One region of the Streptomyces sp. NPDC020958 genome, then DNA from elsewhere that is predicted to be linked to it. Evidence: riboswitches for the same ligand, from Rfam matches in the RefSeq annotation. Region 1 holds a riboswitch; each other region holds the start of a gene.
The links. Region 1 has a riboswitch for cyclic di-AMP ahead of ACZ3KP_RS23475 (transglycosylase SLT domain-containing protein). Riboswitches for the same ligand answer to the same signal wherever they lie in the genome.

Region 1 (5,474 bases):
GGTTCCAGCGTCGCGCGGTGCGCGGGGACGCTCACCCACGCGGTCAGTGCGCGTCGTACGTCCGACCAGGTGGTCCGACCGGCCGCCAGCAGCGGGTTCAGGGTCGGGCGGGCGAGCAGGGAGGCGTAGGGGGAGCCGAGGGCGAGGGCCGCGGCGCCGGCGTCGAGGACGTGGTCACCGAGGCGGACGCCGACCCTCCGCTCCGTACTCCCGGAGGTCGAGAACACGCCATACGGAAGGTTGTGCGGGCCGAAGGGGTCGCCCTCGGGGACCTCGAAGGGGGGCAAGGGGGGCATGGGGTGGCTGCCTCGCTCTCATCCGTGTCGTGCGTGGCCCGGCCCTGGGGGGACATCGTCGGGACGGCGCACGGCGTGCCATGTGGTCGCGCCACACGTTACGGGTGAGTTGGCTGTCGTGGCAGTGTCTAAAGAGTTCGCAATGTCCGAATAGGCCTTGTCGGAGGGGGCAATTCCGGCTTAGCGTCCTTTGGGGACACGGACGGGGTGGGTCCGGTCCGTAGGGGGGACACGTGGGGGGACCCGTGGCCAGGAATGCCGTCGGCGTGCCGTTCGAGGCGGCCCGCGACGTGCCGGGCCTGATCGTCAAGTTCGGCGACTATCCGCTGCACCACGGCGGGGTCGGCGCGATACGCAGTCTGGGCCGCCTCGGCGTGCCCATGTACGCGATCACCGAGGATCCGTACACACCCGCGGCCTCCTCCCGGTATCTCAAACGGGCGTTCGTGTGGCCGACGACAGGCGCCGAGGAACCGGATCACCTCGTCGAGGGACTGCTGCGCATCGGCCGCCGTATCGGCCGTCCGACCGTGCTGATCCCCACCGACGAGGAGGCCGCCGTCCTGATCGCCGAGCACCAGGACGCGCTCGGCGACCGGTTCCTCTTCCCGCGCGTGGAGCCCGGACTGCCGCGTCGGCTGGCCAGCAAGCAGGGCCTGCACGACCTGTGCGTGGAACACGGCGTTCCCAGTCCGGAGGCCGCCTTCCCGCAGTCGTACGACGAGATCGTCGACTTCGCGGAGAAGGCGCGGTTCCCGATCGTGGCCAAGAACCGCGAGGCGTTCGTCCGGCGCAAACGACCCGCCGTCAACGGCACGACACGGATCACCACTCGTGAGGGACTGCTCGCCCTCGCCCGTGACTGGGGCCCCCGTCCGGGTGTCATCCTCCAGGAGTACCTGCCGCGGGAGGAGGCCGAGGACTGGATCGTGCACGCCTACTTCGACGCCGACTCCACCCCGCGCGCGCTGTTCACCGGGGTGAAGGTGCGTTCCTGGCCACCGCACGCGGGCATGACCGCGAACGCGTACGTCGTGGACAACCCGGAACTCGCCGACCTCGCCGCGCGTTTCATCAAACAGATCGGCTTCACCGGCGTCATCGACCTCGACCTGCGCTTCGACCGTCGCGACGGGCAGTACAAGCTGCTCGACTTCAACCCGCGCATGGGCGCCCAGTTCCGGCTCTTCGAGAGCGACACGGGTGTGGACGTGGTCCGCGCCATGCACCTGGATCTGACCGGTCGCCGCGTCCCGGAGGGGGAACAGCGCGCCGGCCACCGGTACGTCGTGGAGAACATCGACCTGCCCGCCCTCCTGGCCTACCGCCGCAGCGGCTATACGACGCCGCACGCACCCGGACGGCCCAGCGGCACCGAGCTGGCCTGGCTGGCGGGTGACGACCCGCTGCCGTTCGTCACGATGCTCGCGCGGTTCGTGCGTCCTGGGGCGAAGCACCTCTACCAGATGTGGCGGACCAACCGGCGCGGCTCCGGCACCTCCCGGAGGTAGGCGCCACGTTTCGGCGCCGGGCCGGACGCCCGTCCGTGACGCTCGCCGCGCCGACGTCCAGTACGGCGGCGTCACCGTCCCCGTCGAACCAGAGTCCTATCCGCGAGCACGCCCTGCCCCGATCCGCCAGGCGCCTTTCGGCCCGGTCCTGCCGCTCGGCGTTGTGACAGGTCGCCACGTCAAGGCGGTGATCGTCGGCGTCGGCCGCCGGAAACCTCTCCGGCCCCCGGCCGGCGCTTCCCGCAGCCGCGCCCACGCCGACGTCACCGGCCCCACTGACGGCACCTCATCACCGAGGCGGCGGAAGCCACTTGAGGCCGAAACGCACCGTGAGTCCCATGGGCGTGCCGTCCGTATTCTCTGATCATGGTCGCACCTTCCCCGTACTCGCTGATCGCCACCGACCTGGACGGCACGCTGCTGCGTGCCGACGACACCCTGTCGGACCGGTCGCTCGCCGCCCTGGCGCGGGCCGGCCGGGCCGGCGCCACGCACCTCGTGGTGACCGGCCGCCCCGCGCCGAGAGTGCGCCCGCTCCTCGACGATCTCGGCTGCACCGGGCTCGCGGTCTGCGGCCAGGGCGCACAGGTGTACGACGCCGGCACGCACCGTCTGCTGTGGTCGGTCACGCTGGACCGGGAACTGGCGGAGACCGCGCTCGGCAAGGTCGAGGCCGAGGTCGGCCAGGTGTACGCGGCGGTCGACCAGGACGGCGTGGACGGGCTCACGCTCATCGAACCGGGCTACCTGATGCCCCACCCCACGCTGCCCGCCCTGCGCGTGGACCGGCGTGACGACCTGTGGTGCGCGCCCATCAGCAAGGTGCTGCTGCGCCACCACACCTTGTCCGACGACGAACTGGCGGCGACCGCCCGCGCGGTGGTGGGGTCGCTGGCGACGGTCACCATGTCGGGACCGGGGACGGTGGAGCTCCAGCCGTGCGGGGTGACCAAGGCGACCGGGCTGGCGCTGGCCGCCGACCACCTGGGGCTGTGCCCCGAACGGGCCATCGCCTTCGGTGACATGCCCAACGACATCCCGATGTTCGACTGGGCGGCCCACGGAGTGGCCATGGCCAACGCGCACCCCGAGCTCCGGGCGAGGGCCGATGAGATCACCACGTCGAACGAGGACGACGGCATCGCCGTCGTCCTCGAAAGACTCTTCGTCTGATGCGGGGTGCGCCGGTCAGTACGCGCCGTGGACGTTGTCGATCGAGCCGTACCGCGCGGCGGCGTAGTTGCAGGCGGCGGTGATGTTCGCGACCGGGTCGTAGATGTCGAAGGACGTGCCCGCCACGTGGTAGGCGTTGAACGTCGGGTCGATCACCTGGAGCAGGCCCTTGGACGGGATGCCGGCGGCCGCGTTGGAGTCCCAGAGGTTGATGGCCCGCGGGTTGCCGGACGACTCGCGGATCACGTTGCGGTAGATGCCGTTGTAGGAGCCCGGGATGCCCTTCTGGGCCATGATCGCGAGCGACTCGCGGATCCAGCCGTCGAGGTTGTTCGGGTACCCGGCGGGCGTCGTCGAGGCCGTGACGGAGGTTGCGGGGGTGGCGGCGGAGGCGTCGGCCGCGCCGATGAGCGGAAGGGCGAGTACGGCGGCGCCGGTACCGACGGCGGCGAGCGTGCGGGCGATGCGGGTGCGGCGGGGCTGGGCGGCAGCAGGCATGGCGAAGTTCCTCTCCGTCGCCTGCGAGGTGAGCTGTCGGGTTCGGGCTCGGGGAGTGCCCGGTCGCGTCACCCGAAGGCGATGCGACTTCACCCCTAGCCGGTCCGGGACGGCGTCCGTCGATGACGGCGGCCGCCCGGTCCGGCGACTTACCTGGTTCCCCCGCTCCTGCCGTGCGAATGAACTCGTCGATGGGTTAGGACGGGCGGCGGCAGGATTCGGCGTCCGCCCGGCGAGCGGGAACGTATGCGAGAGCACATGTCCGGAACAAGTGGTGGATTCACATAACGCGCCGATTGACCTTGATCTGAGGCGTATGAGGTACTTGATCCTTTGCGGTCGCCAAGCCTCAACTGGCGCACAGGGAAAGGCGAGGGAGGGCGTCGTGCGGCGTGCGGGACACGGGGGTCCGAGTGACCTACTTCACGAAACCGCAATCACGGCAAAAAGGGCATGAGGGATTAGTTGAATCCGCCCGCGTCGCCCAGGGATTCGGTGATTGTCCTAATTGTCTTATTGAATGGAATTGCGGCTCTAGGGGGTGAATGAGTCATTCGGGCGTCATTCGTCGAGCGTGGTCGACGTGTTGACGGCCGATTGCGTCAAGGCCGCGCGGAGTGCCGGGAATTCCCGAGGGGTGGCGTGCGTGATCCTGGTCACCCGGGGAGAGTGCGTCCAGGTGGGTGACATCGGCCAAGTCGGTGGATGTCATGTCTTATCATCTGATCAAAAACATACCGGTCGTGATCCGATGGTGCCCGGGGTGTAACCGTGGGCGCCCTCGGTGATCGAAACCTGACCGGATACGCTGACTTGAGTGATGGCAGCGACCTATCGACAAACCGTGTAATCGCCAGTGGACACCAGCAGACAGGAGACCCTCGTGACCGTCGTCGGGCCGTTCGGGCTGAGCGTGCGGGACCAGGCTCTGGAAGCCGATGTCCAGGCTGGATTGGCGGCTGTCGAGGAAGGCCTGCTAGAGGCCACCAAGAGCGAGGTCCCCTTCATCACGGAGGCCGCGCAGCACCTCGTACGGGCCGGCGGCAAGCGGTTCCGGCCGCTGCTGGTGATGCTCGCCGCGCAGTTCGGCGACCCCTACGCACCGGGTGTCGTGCCGTCGGCCGTCGTCGTCGAGCTGACCCACCTCGCCACCCTGTACCACGACGACGTCATGGACGAGGCCTCCGTGCGGCGCGGTGTGGACAGCGCCAACACCCGCTGGGGCAACTCCGTCGCCGTTCTCACCGGCGACTTCCTGTTCGCGCGCGCCTCGCAGATCCTCGCCGACCTCGGGCCCGAGGCGGTCCGCGTCCAGGCCCTCGCGTTCGAGCGGCTGGTGACCGGCCAGATCCTGGAGACGGCGGGGCCTTCGGACGGGCGCGACCCGGTCGACCACTACCTCGACGTCCTCGGCGGCAAGACGGGCTCGCTGGTGGCGGTCTCCTGCCGTTTCGGCGCGATGATGTCCGGCGCCGACGAGACGGTCGTGGACGTCCTCACCCAGTACGGCGAACGCCTCGGGGTCGCCTTCCAGCTCGCCGACGACGTCCTCGACATCGCCTCCGACTCGCACGAGTCCGGCAAGACCCCGGGCACGGACCTCCGCGAGGGCGTTCCCACCCTTCCCGTGCTGCGGCTGCGGGAGCGGGCGGCCCGGCTGGGGCTGGCCGAGGACATCGCGCTGTGCGAGCTGCTGGACTCCGACCTCACCGACGACGCCCGGCACGCGCAGGCGCTCGCCGCGCTGCGGGTGAACCCGGCGCTGGAAGAGGCGCGCCGGGACGCCGTCCGGTACGCGGAGGAGGCGCGGGCCGCGCTCGCACCGCTGCCCGAGTGCGACCCGAAGGCGACGCTGGTGGAGCTGTGCAACGCGGTGGTGCACCGGGCCGGCTAGGCCCGGCACCCTGCCGACCGTGCGGACCCTTCGGTTCTGCCCGAGGGCCGGGCCGGCCTGCGACGCGACGGCGCCTGCCGCCGCCTGTCACCCCCTGTGACG
Region 2 (5,474 bases), on a different contig from region 1:
TCGTCGCCGAGCGGGTTCACGCCCGGCCCGGCGGCCAGCGAGTGCGCCACCAGCACGTGCAGGCACTTCACCCGGTCCGGCATCCCCCCGGCGCTGGGGAACCCGGTCAGCTCCTCGATCTCGTCCCGGCGCCGGACGTAGTCCTCGTGCGCGGCCCGGTACGCCGCCGCCAGCTCCGGATCGCTCTCCAGCCGCGCCGTCATCTCCTTCATCACGCCGTTGGCCTCCAGCGTCCCGATCGCGGACGCGGCCTTCGGGCACGTCAGGTAGTACAGCGTCGGGAACGGCGTCCCGTCCGGCAACCGCGGCGCGGTCTCCACGACGTCCGGCTGCCCGCAGGGGCACCGGTGCGCGATCGCCCGCAGCCCGCGCGGCGGCCGCCCGAGCTGCTGCTTGAAGGCCTCGACGTCGGCGTCGGTGGGCTCGGTACGCTCAGTGGCGGGCGGAGGCGTGTGCATGACTGTGTTCTGCGTGGCTTTCTGTCGGTTCACTGGTCGGACGCGTCGGACTTGTCGACGCCGTCCCAGACGTTCGCGTACCAGGGCCGGTCGGCCGCCCCGAGGTACACGTGCGCCTGCCGGGCGGCACCGGGGTCGATCACGACGTACCCGGTCTCCCCCGGCATCACGTAGTGCAGCCGCTGCCGGATCTGCTGCTCGGCGTACGAGTCGTCCTGCCACCGCGCCTTCAGGTCGCGCAGCTGCTCGACCCGCTGCCTGGCCTGCCGCTGCTGACGCTGCTGGTCGGCGATCTCGGCGCGCTGGGAGACGTACTGCCGCATCGGATAGGCGAGCGCCACGATCATCGTGCACAGCACGATCGCGAGCAGCGCCGCGCGCCCGGTCAGCCGGGAGCGGCGGGCCTGACGCTTGGTCTGGGAGCGGTAGACCCGGGCCGCCGTCTGCTCGCCGAGCAGCTTGAGCCTGGTCGCGGTGGAGAACCGGTCCCGGTCCCTCACGGCCATGTCCCCGCCTCCCTGATACGTGCGTACGTCCCCGCACACGGTACGGGACCGCGTTCGGGGACGTACGTACGACTGGCTAAGCCTTACCCACGAGAGGGGGTACCGGCTCAGCCCTTGAAGCGGGGGAACGCGGAGCGGCCGGCGTACACCGCCGCGTCGTCGAGGATCTCCTCGATGCGCAGCAGCTGGTTGTACTTGGCGACACGCTCGGAGCGGGCCGGGGCGCCGGTCTTGATCTGGCCGCAGTTGGTGGCGACGGCCAGGTCGGCGATGGTGACGTCCTCGGTCTCGCCGGAGCGGTGGGACATCATGCACTTGAAGCCGTTGCGCTGGGCGAGCTCGACGGCGTCCAGGGTCTCGGTGAGCGAGCCGATCTGGTTCACCTTCACCAGCAGGGCGTTCGCGGTGCCCTCCTCGATACCGCGGGCCAGGCGCTCCGGGTTGGTGACGAACAGGTCGTCGCCGACCAGCTGGACCTTGTCGCCGAGCTTGTCGGTGATGACCTTCCAGCCTGCCCAGTCGTCCTCGAACAGCGGGTCCTCGATGGAGACCAGCGGGTACGCGGCGACGAGCTCCTCGTAGTACTCGGTCATCTCGGCGGCCGAGCGGGACTTGCCCTCGAACTCGTACTTTCCGTCCTTGTAGAACTCGGACGCGGCGACGTCGAGCGCGAGCGCGATCTGCTCACCGGGGACGTAACCGGCCTGCTTGATCGCCTCCAGGATGAGGTCGAGCGCGGCGCGGTTGGACTCGAGGTTCGGGGCGAAGCCGCCCTCGTCGCCGAGGCCGGTGGACAGACCCTTGGCCTTCAGGACCTTCTTCAGGGTGTGGTAGACCTCGGCACCCCAGCGCAGCGCCTCCGAGAAGGACTCCGCGCCGATCGGGGCGATCATGAACTCCTGGATGTCCACGTTGGAGTCCGCGTGCGAGCCGCCGTTGAGGATGTTCATCATCGGCACCGGCAGCAGGTGCGCGTTCGGGCCGCCCAGGTAGCGGAACAGCGGCAGGTCGGACGCCTCGGAGGCGGCGTGCGCGACGGCGAGGGAGACACCGAGGATGGCGTTGGCGCCGAGCGAGCCCTTGTTGTCGGTGGCGTCCAGGTCGAACATCGCCTGGTCGATCAGGCGCTGCTCGGTGGCGTCGTAGCCGACCAGCTCCGGGCCGATCTGCTCGATGACGGCGAGGACGGCCTTCTCGACGCCCTTGCCGAGGTAGCGGTTGGGGTCGCCGTCACGGAGCTCGATGGCCTCGAAGGCGCCGGTGGAGGCGCCGGACGGGACGGCGGCACGACCCGTGCTGCCGTCGTCGAGGCCGACCTCGACCTCGACCGTGGGGTTACCTCGGGAGTCCAGGATTTCCCGGGCTACGACGACGTCGATGGACGGCACGAGCATCTCCTTCTTGGGATGTGACGCTGGTTGTGCGGGGCGCACGCGGACCTGGTCGGCCCTTGCTCAGCCTTGCGACTAGAGCCTAACCGGCCCAGGGCCGTCAGCCGGCCGACCGACCGGCCCGTGGACACCCTGACGGTACTCATTGTTCACGCGCGGAACAAAGGGGGGTCCCGATGAAGAACGGGAGAAGAGCGGGTCAAGGAGCGTGACCGCAAAGAGAAACCCCGCTCCGGCGCGTTCGGGGGGAAACGCACCGGAGCGGGGCCCGTGGGGGACGGGGGTGACCCCCCAGGTTCTTACTTCAGGTGCAGCTGCTGGCCCGGGTAGATGACGTCGGCGTCGTCGACGATGTCCTTGTTCAGCTTGAACAGCGCCTGCCAACCACCCTTCACCTTGTGCTTCTCGGCGATCGAGCTGAGGGTGTCGCCCTTGACGACCTTGTACTCGCCGTCGCCCTTCTTGACCTTCTTGCCGGTCGGGGTGGTGACGGTCTTCTTGGCGGCCGGGCGGTCGGCGGAGCGGGAGGCGGCCTGGGTGCCGGTCGTACGGCTGCTCGTGCCGGCGCTGCCGCTGCTCGACGAGCCGGCGGAGCTGGAGCTGGACGAGCTGGAGGTGCCGCCGGTGTAGGCGGCGCCGGACAGGCCCTTGCCGCAGACCGGCCAGGCGCCCTTGCCCTGGGCGGCGAGGACCTTCTCGGCGACCTGGATCTGCTGCGCCTTGGTGGCCTGGTCGGCCTGCGGGGCGTAGGCGGTGCCGCCGTACGCGGCCCAGGTGGAGGCGGAGAACTGCAGACCGCCGTAGTAGCCGTTGCCGGTGTTGATCGACCAGTTGCCGCCGGACTCGCACTGGGCGACGGTGTCCCACTCGGAGGCGGTGGCGGCGGAGGCGCCACCGGCCGCCATCAGCGGGGCGGCGACGGCGGCACCGGTGACACCGGCGACGGCGATGGCGCGGACGGCCTTGGACGGACGACGGTGCTTGCCCTTGCCGGAAAACAGCATGGAAGATCCCCTCACCGACGCCTGCGAGGTGAGCTGTCGGGTTCGGGCCGGTTGAGTTGCCCGGCCGCACGGCCCGCTCTCGCGAGACGCGCGGCTCCACCCCTAGCCGGTTCCGGCGGCCTTTCGGCCGTGAGGCCCCTGAGGGCTCAACTGCCGGACCCGGCGCTTACCTTGGGTCCCCCGCTCCTGCCTACGGCGCTTGACGCGACGACTGTTCCCGGGCGGCCGCTGGCAGGACTCGGCGTTGCGACAGCCGGGGCTCGCGGTGACGAGCGGCCTCGACCGTAAACAGACGATCAGGTGAATTTCAAAGATGATCAGGGCTTCTGAGACTCATCCCACACTTTCACCAAAGCGGACAATAATCTCCAAACGGGGCGTCAACTCCCGCCCCATTTGGCCCGTTCAGCTACCGAGTTTCAGGGTCTGACCGGAGGCGATGTCGTTCGGGTCGGCGCCGATGTCGGCCTTGTTCACCGCGTAGAGCGCGCGCCACCCGCCGTCGAGGCCAAGGGAGTCGGCGATGGAGGCGAGGGTGTCGCCGTCACGGACGGTGTAGGTACCGGCGGCGTCGGCGGAGGCGTGACGGCCGGAGGATGCGACCCCCTGACCTTTTGTCACACTTTCGTCCGCCGAGTCACCGCGATGCTTGCCGCCGCTGCTGACGGCACCCGTGTCGACCAGACTCCAAGAGCCGCCGGTCTGCCACGAGTGGTCCGAGTCGTCACTGGAGTCCGGAATCACCGGATTCTCGTGGGCCTTCGAGGAGGCGGAGGCAGAAGGTGCCGACTTGTCCACCTTGCCCGCACTGTCGGATGTGCCGGAAGTGGGCGCCTTCGAGGTGTCACTCGCGCTGGAACTCGGAGCAGGGGACGCGGATTCGGTCCCGGGGCCCTTCGTCGCGGACGACGCGCCGGAGTCGCCGGAGTCACTCGTGGAGGACGAGTCCGACAAACCGGAGGACGAGTCGGCAGAACCCGAGGAGCTGGATGACCCGTCGAGGCCCGTGTCGACGTTCACCGAGGCGTCGTCCGACGAGAGCCCGGCCAGCAGGGCACAGGTCCGCCAGGGCTTGGTGCCCTGGTCCGCGAGTATCTTCTCGGCGACCGCGATCTGCTGCGAACGGCTCGCCTGGTCGGGCGTGGCGGCGTAGTCCGTACCGCCGTACTTGTCCCAGTCGTCCTGGGACATCTGCAGTCCGCCGTAGTAGCCGTTGCCGCTGTCCATGCTCCAGGAGCCGGCGCTCTCGCACTCGGCCACCTTGTCCCAGGTGGTGTCGTCGGCCGCGTTGGCGCTCGCCGCACCCAGCAGCGGGATGGCGATGGCGGAGCCGGTCACTCCGGCCGCGACGAGAAGAGCCGGAGCCTGACGGGGGCGACGGTGACGACCGTTCCCGGAGAGCATGCGGAAACCTTTCGAGCGACAGCGGTGACCTGCGCGACGGGTCCCGCAGGGGCGCCGCGCTGATGGGTGAACGTATCGGCAGACGATCACTTGTCACAAGTTAATGCCGCGCAGATCACGTGAAGATCACAGACTTGAGCAGGCTTCACGTTCTGCTCGACTCCCTGTAGCCCCCACCATGACCTCAAGGGGTGGAACACGTGACTCCTCCCCCGGCTGAAGCTGGGGGCTTCTCGCTATGCCGGGTTGGCGTCGCGACGGACCAGCCCGGCCCGTAGAACGTTGATGGCTCCCACTGTGTCGGCGTGCGCGTGGTGGCCGCACGAGACGCAGTGGAACTTTTCCTGTGTGGGCCGGTTCTCCTTGGCGGTGTGCCCGCATTCGGGGCAGGTGCGGGAGGTGTTGCGGGGGTTCACGGCGATCACTTCTCGTCCGGCGCTCTCAGCCTTGGCGTGCAGGATCGTCAGGAACACCCCCCATCCGGCGTCGTTGATCGACGTGTTGAGCCCTGCCTTCGCGGCGGCCCCGTTGGGCAGGAACGCGCCCGGCTGACCGGGGTCGGGTTTCGGTGCGGGGGCCTTGCTCATGTTGCGGATCTTGAGGTCTTCGTGCGCGATGAAGTCGTGTGCGCGGACCAGTTGGAGGGCGGTTTTGTGTGCGTGGTCGAGCCGCTGGCGCCGCACCTTGCCGTGCAGTTGGGCGACCTTGTCC
Region 3 (5,474 bases), on a different contig from region 1:
GATGCTCGTCCGGCACACCGGGCGCACCCTCGAGCAGGTCCAGCGGGACCTGGAGCGGGACCTGGTCCTGGACGCGCCGGGGGCGGTGGCGTACGGGCTGGCGGACCGGGTCATGCCCACGCACCGGCCCCCGCTCGGCCGGCCGCACGCGGGGTGAGCCGCCGATGCTGCCACCGGAGCTGCCGCCGCTGCCCGCGCTGACCCGCGCGGAGGGTGAGCTGATCGACCGTTACCTGGACGTGGTCGACCTGCTGGGCCGCATCAACCCGGCGCAGAACGAGGACACCTACCGCGGTCTGCGCGCCGCGCAGGCGCTGGTGCGCGCGGCGTCCGAGCTGCGCGACGCGCTGGCCCTGATGCATCGACGGGGCGAGACGGAGCTGCACGGGGACACGCTGGCACGGGCGTTGCGGGTGCTCGACGGCGAGCGCCGGACCGCTCGCGTCGCACTCCCGCCCGACTGCGTACGGTGACCTCCGCAGGAGTCCGGTCCGATGTGTCGACGCCACGCCCGGGCCGGAGTTGAAACGACCCAAAGGGGTTACCGCCGTTCGGCGGAGTGTGGCGTGGTTTTACCTGACCGAAAAAGCCGCTCGACTCGCCTGCGCCAGGGTGGTCGTGGAGGGCTTCGGCGCAGGTCCGGGGCTACGCAGTGGAGTTGACGGATAATCGAACACAGGGTTGTCCACCCGAACGGGTGGGTGGTGAGTAACCCCACAAATCCCCGGTTCCGTTGGGATTTTCGGACACGAGTGCGTGAAGATCCCTGTCTGACGACAAGCCCCCGCCACCACGGCGGGGCGGTCCGGGCGGACGCCGAGTCCTGCCGCCGCCCGGATGACGTCGACAGCAGTGCATCGGCAGGAGTGGAGGACCCAAGCACGACGGGTCGCCGGAACGGTCACGCCATGACCGGACCGAGCAGCCCTTGGGGTGAAGCCGTGGCAACACGGCCGGGCAACTTCGCCAGCCCGAATCCGACAGGTCATCCTTCACAGGCGGCTGACGAAGGGTTGCGCATGACTGCGCTCAATCGGGTTCCGTCGCTCATGGCCCGGGCCGGTACGGCCTCGGCGCTGACGATCGCCGCCGTGGGCGGCTCGATCGTGATCCCTGGTGTCGCCTCCGACGCCTCGGCCGCCACGCTGGCGACGAAGGCACTGCAGGTCGCTGCCTCGAAAAAGGGCTCACCCTACCGGTGGGGCGCCACCGGACCGAACAGGTTCGACTGCTCCGGGCTCACGCTGTACTCGTTCAAGAAGGCGGGCAAGACCCTGCCGCGGACGGCGGCCCAGCAGTACAACAAGACCCGTCACATCTCGGCCGGCAGCCGCAAGGCCGGGGACCTGGTCTTCTTCCACTCGGGTTCCAGCGTGTACCACGTCGGCATCTACGCCGGGAAGGGAAAGATCTGGCACGCCCCGAAGACCGGGGACGTGGTGAAGCTCCAGAAGATCTGGACGAAGAGCGTCTGGTACGGCCGGGTCAGCTGACCCCGCCGCGCACCGGCCGGCGGGAGCTCAGGGCTACGGCTCCTGCTGGCCGGCCGCGGTGACGGGGTGGGCCGGAACCGTCCAGGGCAGTTCGACGAAGACCGTCTTGCCTCCCTCCCGGGTGGGGCGGACCCGGAGTCTGCCGCCGTACTCGGCGGTGAGCCAGCGGATGATGACCATGCCGCGGCCGTTGTCCTGCTGGACCGCGGCGGGAAGTCTCCTGGGGAAGCGCGGATGACTGTCCGTGACGCCGATGCGCAGGTGCTCGTCACGGTCGAGGACGAGGTCCAGCGTGAAGGTGGGCGACTGCCCGAAGGTGTGCTGCACGGCGTTGGTGGCGAGTTCGGAGACGATGAGGCGGATGGTGTCCGCCGTGTCCGTCTCCGGTGGCAGTCCCCACTCCGCGAGGGTGTCCAGCGCATACGCCCGGGCCGCGGCGACCGAGGCGGGTTCGCTCGGCAGGGTGACGGATGCTTCCAGGTGGTCTGCCATGGCGACGTCGTCCCTTTCCTCGGGACCGGAGTCCGACTTCCTCGGGACCGGAGTCCGGCACGGTGGGGATGGTTCGAGTACGGTCCCGGACTGGTACTTCTCCGCCAGACTGCCATTACGGGGCCGGTCACGGGGAGCGATCCACCAAGATGTGCATATATCTGTCGCTCGAAGCGGTGAACTCTGCGACACCGGACCGTATATGGGCGGCCAGATTGAGTAAGGAGTAGCCCATGCAGAACGGTCCCGCGGTACGCCGCCGGAAACTGGGCGCCGAACTGCGCACGCTGCGCACCGGCGCGGGTCTCACGAGCGGCGAGGCCGCCCGCCTGGTGGGCTGGCACCAGTCGAAAGTGAGCCGGATCGAGACCGGCGCCAGCGGTGTGAAACCGGCCGATGTGCGGTTACTCCTCGACGCCTACGGGGTGGCCGAGGGGCAACTGCGCGAGTTGCTGCTGGTATTGGCGGGGTCGGAGGACACCGCGGGACGACATCACTGGTGGCACGCCTACCGGGGGGTGCTGCCGCCCGCCTACCGGGATTTCATCAGCCTGGAGTCGCAGGCGGGCGCGATGCGCACGCTGGAGACCTCGGTGGTGCCGGGGCTGCTGCAGACCGCCGAGTACGCCCGCGCGGTGACCCGGGTGGCCGCCGACGGGCTCGACGACCAGGCCCTCGACGCCCTGGTGGAGGTGCGTCTGGCCAGGCAGGACGTGCTGCGGGGCGATCCGCCGCTGAAACTGAGCGCGGTCCTGGACGAAGCGGTGCTGCGGCGGGAGGTGGGCGGCCCGGGGGTGATGGCCCGCCAGCTGCGGCGGCTGACGGAGGCGGCCCGGTTGCCGCAGGTGCGGCTCCAGGTGCTGCCGTTCGCGGCGGGGGCGCATATCGGCATCACCGGTCCTTTCGTAATCTTCTCATTTCCGAGCACTTCTGATCTGGACGTGGTTGTTCTCGACCAGTTGACGAGTAGCCTTTACCTCGAACGGAAAGAAGACCTCCAGGCCTACGCGGAGGCCTTCAACACCCTTCAGATCCACGCCCTTTCACCCGAGGACTCGTTGGATTACATCGCCGGGATAGGTGACGGCGCGTAAGGAGGCACCATGACTGCACTGCCTCGGAACGTACCTTCAAGTACGGATCTGCGCGGTGTGCGATGGCTGCGCAGCAGCTACAGCACCGGAGCGAACAACTGCGTGGAGACGGCACGGCCGCACTCCGGCCCACCGGCCGGGCTGCTCGCCGTACGCGACTCCAAGCACCCCGCCGGGCCCGCGCTGCTCTTCTCCCCCGAGAGCTGGGCGGGTTTCGTGGCCACGTTCACCGGCTGATCAGCCGGTAACCGATTCCGTATCCGCATGCGCGCAAGGCCCGGCCGTGTCACGCCGACTCATGGTCGTGTCTCGCCGATCACACGTACAGCGCGTTCGATCTCGGCCCCGGAGAGGTCGGCACGGGCGGTCAGCCTGAGCCGTGAGACGCCGTCCGGCACGGAAGGCGGACGGAAACAGCCCACGGCCAGGCCTGCCGACCGGCAGTCGGCCGCCCACCGCACGGCCTCCTCCGGGGACGGGGCCCGCACGGAGACCACCGCGGCGTCCGGTCGTACCGCCGACAGGCCCGCGGCGGTCAGCCGTGCGTGCAGTTCGGCGGCCACCTCGCGCGCCCGGGCCGCGCGGGCGGGCTCGCGCCGCAGCAGCCTGAGGGCCGCCAGCGCCGCGCCCGCGGCCGCGGGCGCCAGACCGGTGTCGAAGATGAAGGTCCGCGCCGCGTTCACCAGGTGGTCGATCACCCGGGCAGGCCCCAGCACGGCCCCGCCCTGGCTGCCCAGCGACTTGGACAGGGTCACGGTGACCACCACGTCGTCGGCGCCTGCGAGACGGGCCGCGTACGGCGCGCCCCGCCCGCCGTCCCCGATGACCCCGAGTCCGTGGGCGTCGTCCACGAGCAGTCCGGCGCCGCGCTCCCGGCACGCCTCGGCCAGCGCGGCGAGCGGCGCCGCGTCGCCGTCGACCGAGAACACCGTGTCGGAGACGACCAGCGCGGGCCCCTCGCGCGTGCCGAGCGCCTTGCGCACGGCGTCCGGGTCGGCGTGCCCGACGACCTGGGTGGTCCCCCGCGCCAGCCGGCAGCCGTCGATCAGGGAGGCGTGGTTGAGGGCGTCGGAGACGATCAGGGAGCCGTGCGGGCCGAGCGCGGTGACGGCGGCGAGGTTGGCCGCGTAGCCCGAGGAGAAGACCAGGGCCGCCTCGAACCCGCAGAACCCGGCCAGCTCGCGCTCCAGCTCGGTGTGCAGCTCCGTCGTGCCGGTCACCAGCCGGGAGCCGGTGGAGCCACCGCCCCACGTCCGGGCGGCCTCGGCCGCGCCCTCGGCGACCTCGGGATGGTGGGCGAGGCCCAGGTAGTCGTTGCTCGCCAGGTCCAGCAGCGGTGAGTCGGCGGGACGGGGGCGCAGGGTCCGTACGAGTCCGGCGCGGCGGCGGAGTTCCGCCTGTTCGTCGATCCAGCCGAACGCCATGGCCCCTCCGGTGCTTTTGTAGGCAGTGGACAGACCCTAGCGGGACCGTCGGCCGCCCACTGTGTGGCGATACCCACATGTCGATCTGCCAGGGTTGTGCGAACTCTCCTTGGCCCGGAGCAGCCTCTTGGTACAGGATCGGCTCTCATGGACCTGCTGAACACGCTGGTGGACAAGGGGCTTCGGCGCGAGCTGCCGACCCGCGAGGAAGCGCTCGCCGTGCTGGCGACCTCCGACGACGACGTGCTGGACGTGGTGGCCGCGGCGGGCAAGGTGCGCCGGCAGTGGTTCGGCCGGCGCGTGAAACTCAACTACCTGGTCAACCTCAAGTCGGGCCTGTGCCCGGAGGACTGCTCGTACTGCTCGCAGCGCCTCGGCTCCTCGACCGGGATCCTGAAGTACAGCTGGCTCAAACCCGACGAGGCCTCCAAGGCGGCGGCCGCGGGCCTCGCCGGGGGCGCCAAGCGGGTGTGCCTGGTGGCCTCCGGGCGCGGTCCGACCGACCGGGACGTCGACCGGGTCGCCGGCACCATCAAGGCGATCAAGGAGCAGAACGAGGGCGTCGAGGTGTGCGCCTGCCTCGGACTGCTCTCCGACGGCCAGGCGGAGCGGCTGCGCGAGGCGGGCGCGGACGCCTACAACCACAACCTCAACACGTCCGAGGGGACGTACGGGGACATCACGACCACGCACACGTACGCCGACCGGGTGGACACCGTCAACAAGGCGCACGCGGCCGGCCTTTCGGCGTGCTCCGGGCTGATCGCCGGCATGGGCGAGACGGACGAGGACCTGGTCGACGTGGTCTTCTCGCTGCGCGAGCTGGACCCCGACTCGGTGCCGGTCAACTTCCTGATCCCGGTCGAGGGCACTCCGCTGGCCAAGGAGTGGAACCTCACCCCGCAGCGCTGTCTGCGCATCCTGGCGATGGTGCGGTTCGTCTGCCCCGACGTCGAGGTGCGCATCGCGGG

Region 2: another riboswitch for cyclic di-AMP. It lies ahead of ACZ3KP_RS14375 (transglycosylase family protein); the one in region 1 lies ahead of ACZ3KP_RS23475 (transglycosylase SLT domain-containing protein).
Region 3: another riboswitch for cyclic di-AMP. It lies ahead of ACZ3KP_RS00795 (C40 family peptidase); the one in region 1 lies ahead of ACZ3KP_RS23475 (transglycosylase SLT domain-containing protein).

What each region holds. Positions count from the first base shown of each region.
Region 1 covers NZ_JBVHFU010000008.1:88,729-94,202, forward strand. The annotation lists gene fahA (fumarylacetoacetase) at 1-287, opposite strand, end outside; gene ACZ3KP_RS23465 (carboxylate--amine ligase) at 563-1,807, shown strand; gene ACZ3KP_RS23470 (HAD family hydrolase) at 2,174-2,980, shown strand; gene ACZ3KP_RS23475 (transglycosylase SLT domain-containing protein) at 2,996-3,478, opposite strand; cyclic di-AMP (ydaO/yuaA leader) riboswitch at 3,482-3,679, opposite strand; gene ACZ3KP_RS23480 (polyprenyl synthetase family protein) at 4,362-5,372, shown strand.
Region 2 covers NZ_JBVHFU010000004.1:108,094-113,567, forward strand. The annotation lists gene ACZ3KP_RS14360 (DUF501 domain-containing protein) at 1-458, opposite strand, end outside; gene ACZ3KP_RS14365 (FtsB family cell division protein) at 488-964, opposite strand; gene eno (phosphopyruvate hydratase) at 1,072-2,358, opposite strand; gene ACZ3KP_RS14375 (transglycosylase family protein) at 2,655-3,359, opposite strand; cyclic di-AMP (ydaO/yuaA leader) riboswitch at 3,363-3,567, opposite strand; gene ACZ3KP_RS14380 (transglycosylase family protein) at 3,765-4,763, opposite strand; gene ACZ3KP_RS14385 (RNA-guided endonuclease InsQ/TnpB family protein) at 5,000-5,474, opposite strand, start outside.
Region 3 covers NZ_JBVHFU010000001.1:169,147-174,620, reverse strand. The annotation lists gene ACZ3KP_RS00805 (ATP-dependent Clp protease proteolytic subunit) at 1-157, shown strand, start outside; gene ACZ3KP_RS00800 (hypothetical protein) at 165-473, shown strand; cyclic di-AMP (ydaO/yuaA leader) riboswitch at 832-1,016, shown strand; gene ACZ3KP_RS00795 (C40 family peptidase) at 1,020-1,493, shown strand; gene ACZ3KP_RS00790 (ATP-binding protein) at 1,527-1,985, opposite strand; gene ACZ3KP_RS00785 (helix-turn-helix domain-containing protein) at 2,219-3,079, shown strand; gene ACZ3KP_RS00780 (DUF397 domain-containing protein) at 3,089-3,316, shown strand; gene ACZ3KP_RS00775 (8-amino-7-oxononanoate synthase) at 3,376-4,503, opposite strand; gene bioB (biotin synthase BioB) at 4,651-5,474, shown strand, end outside.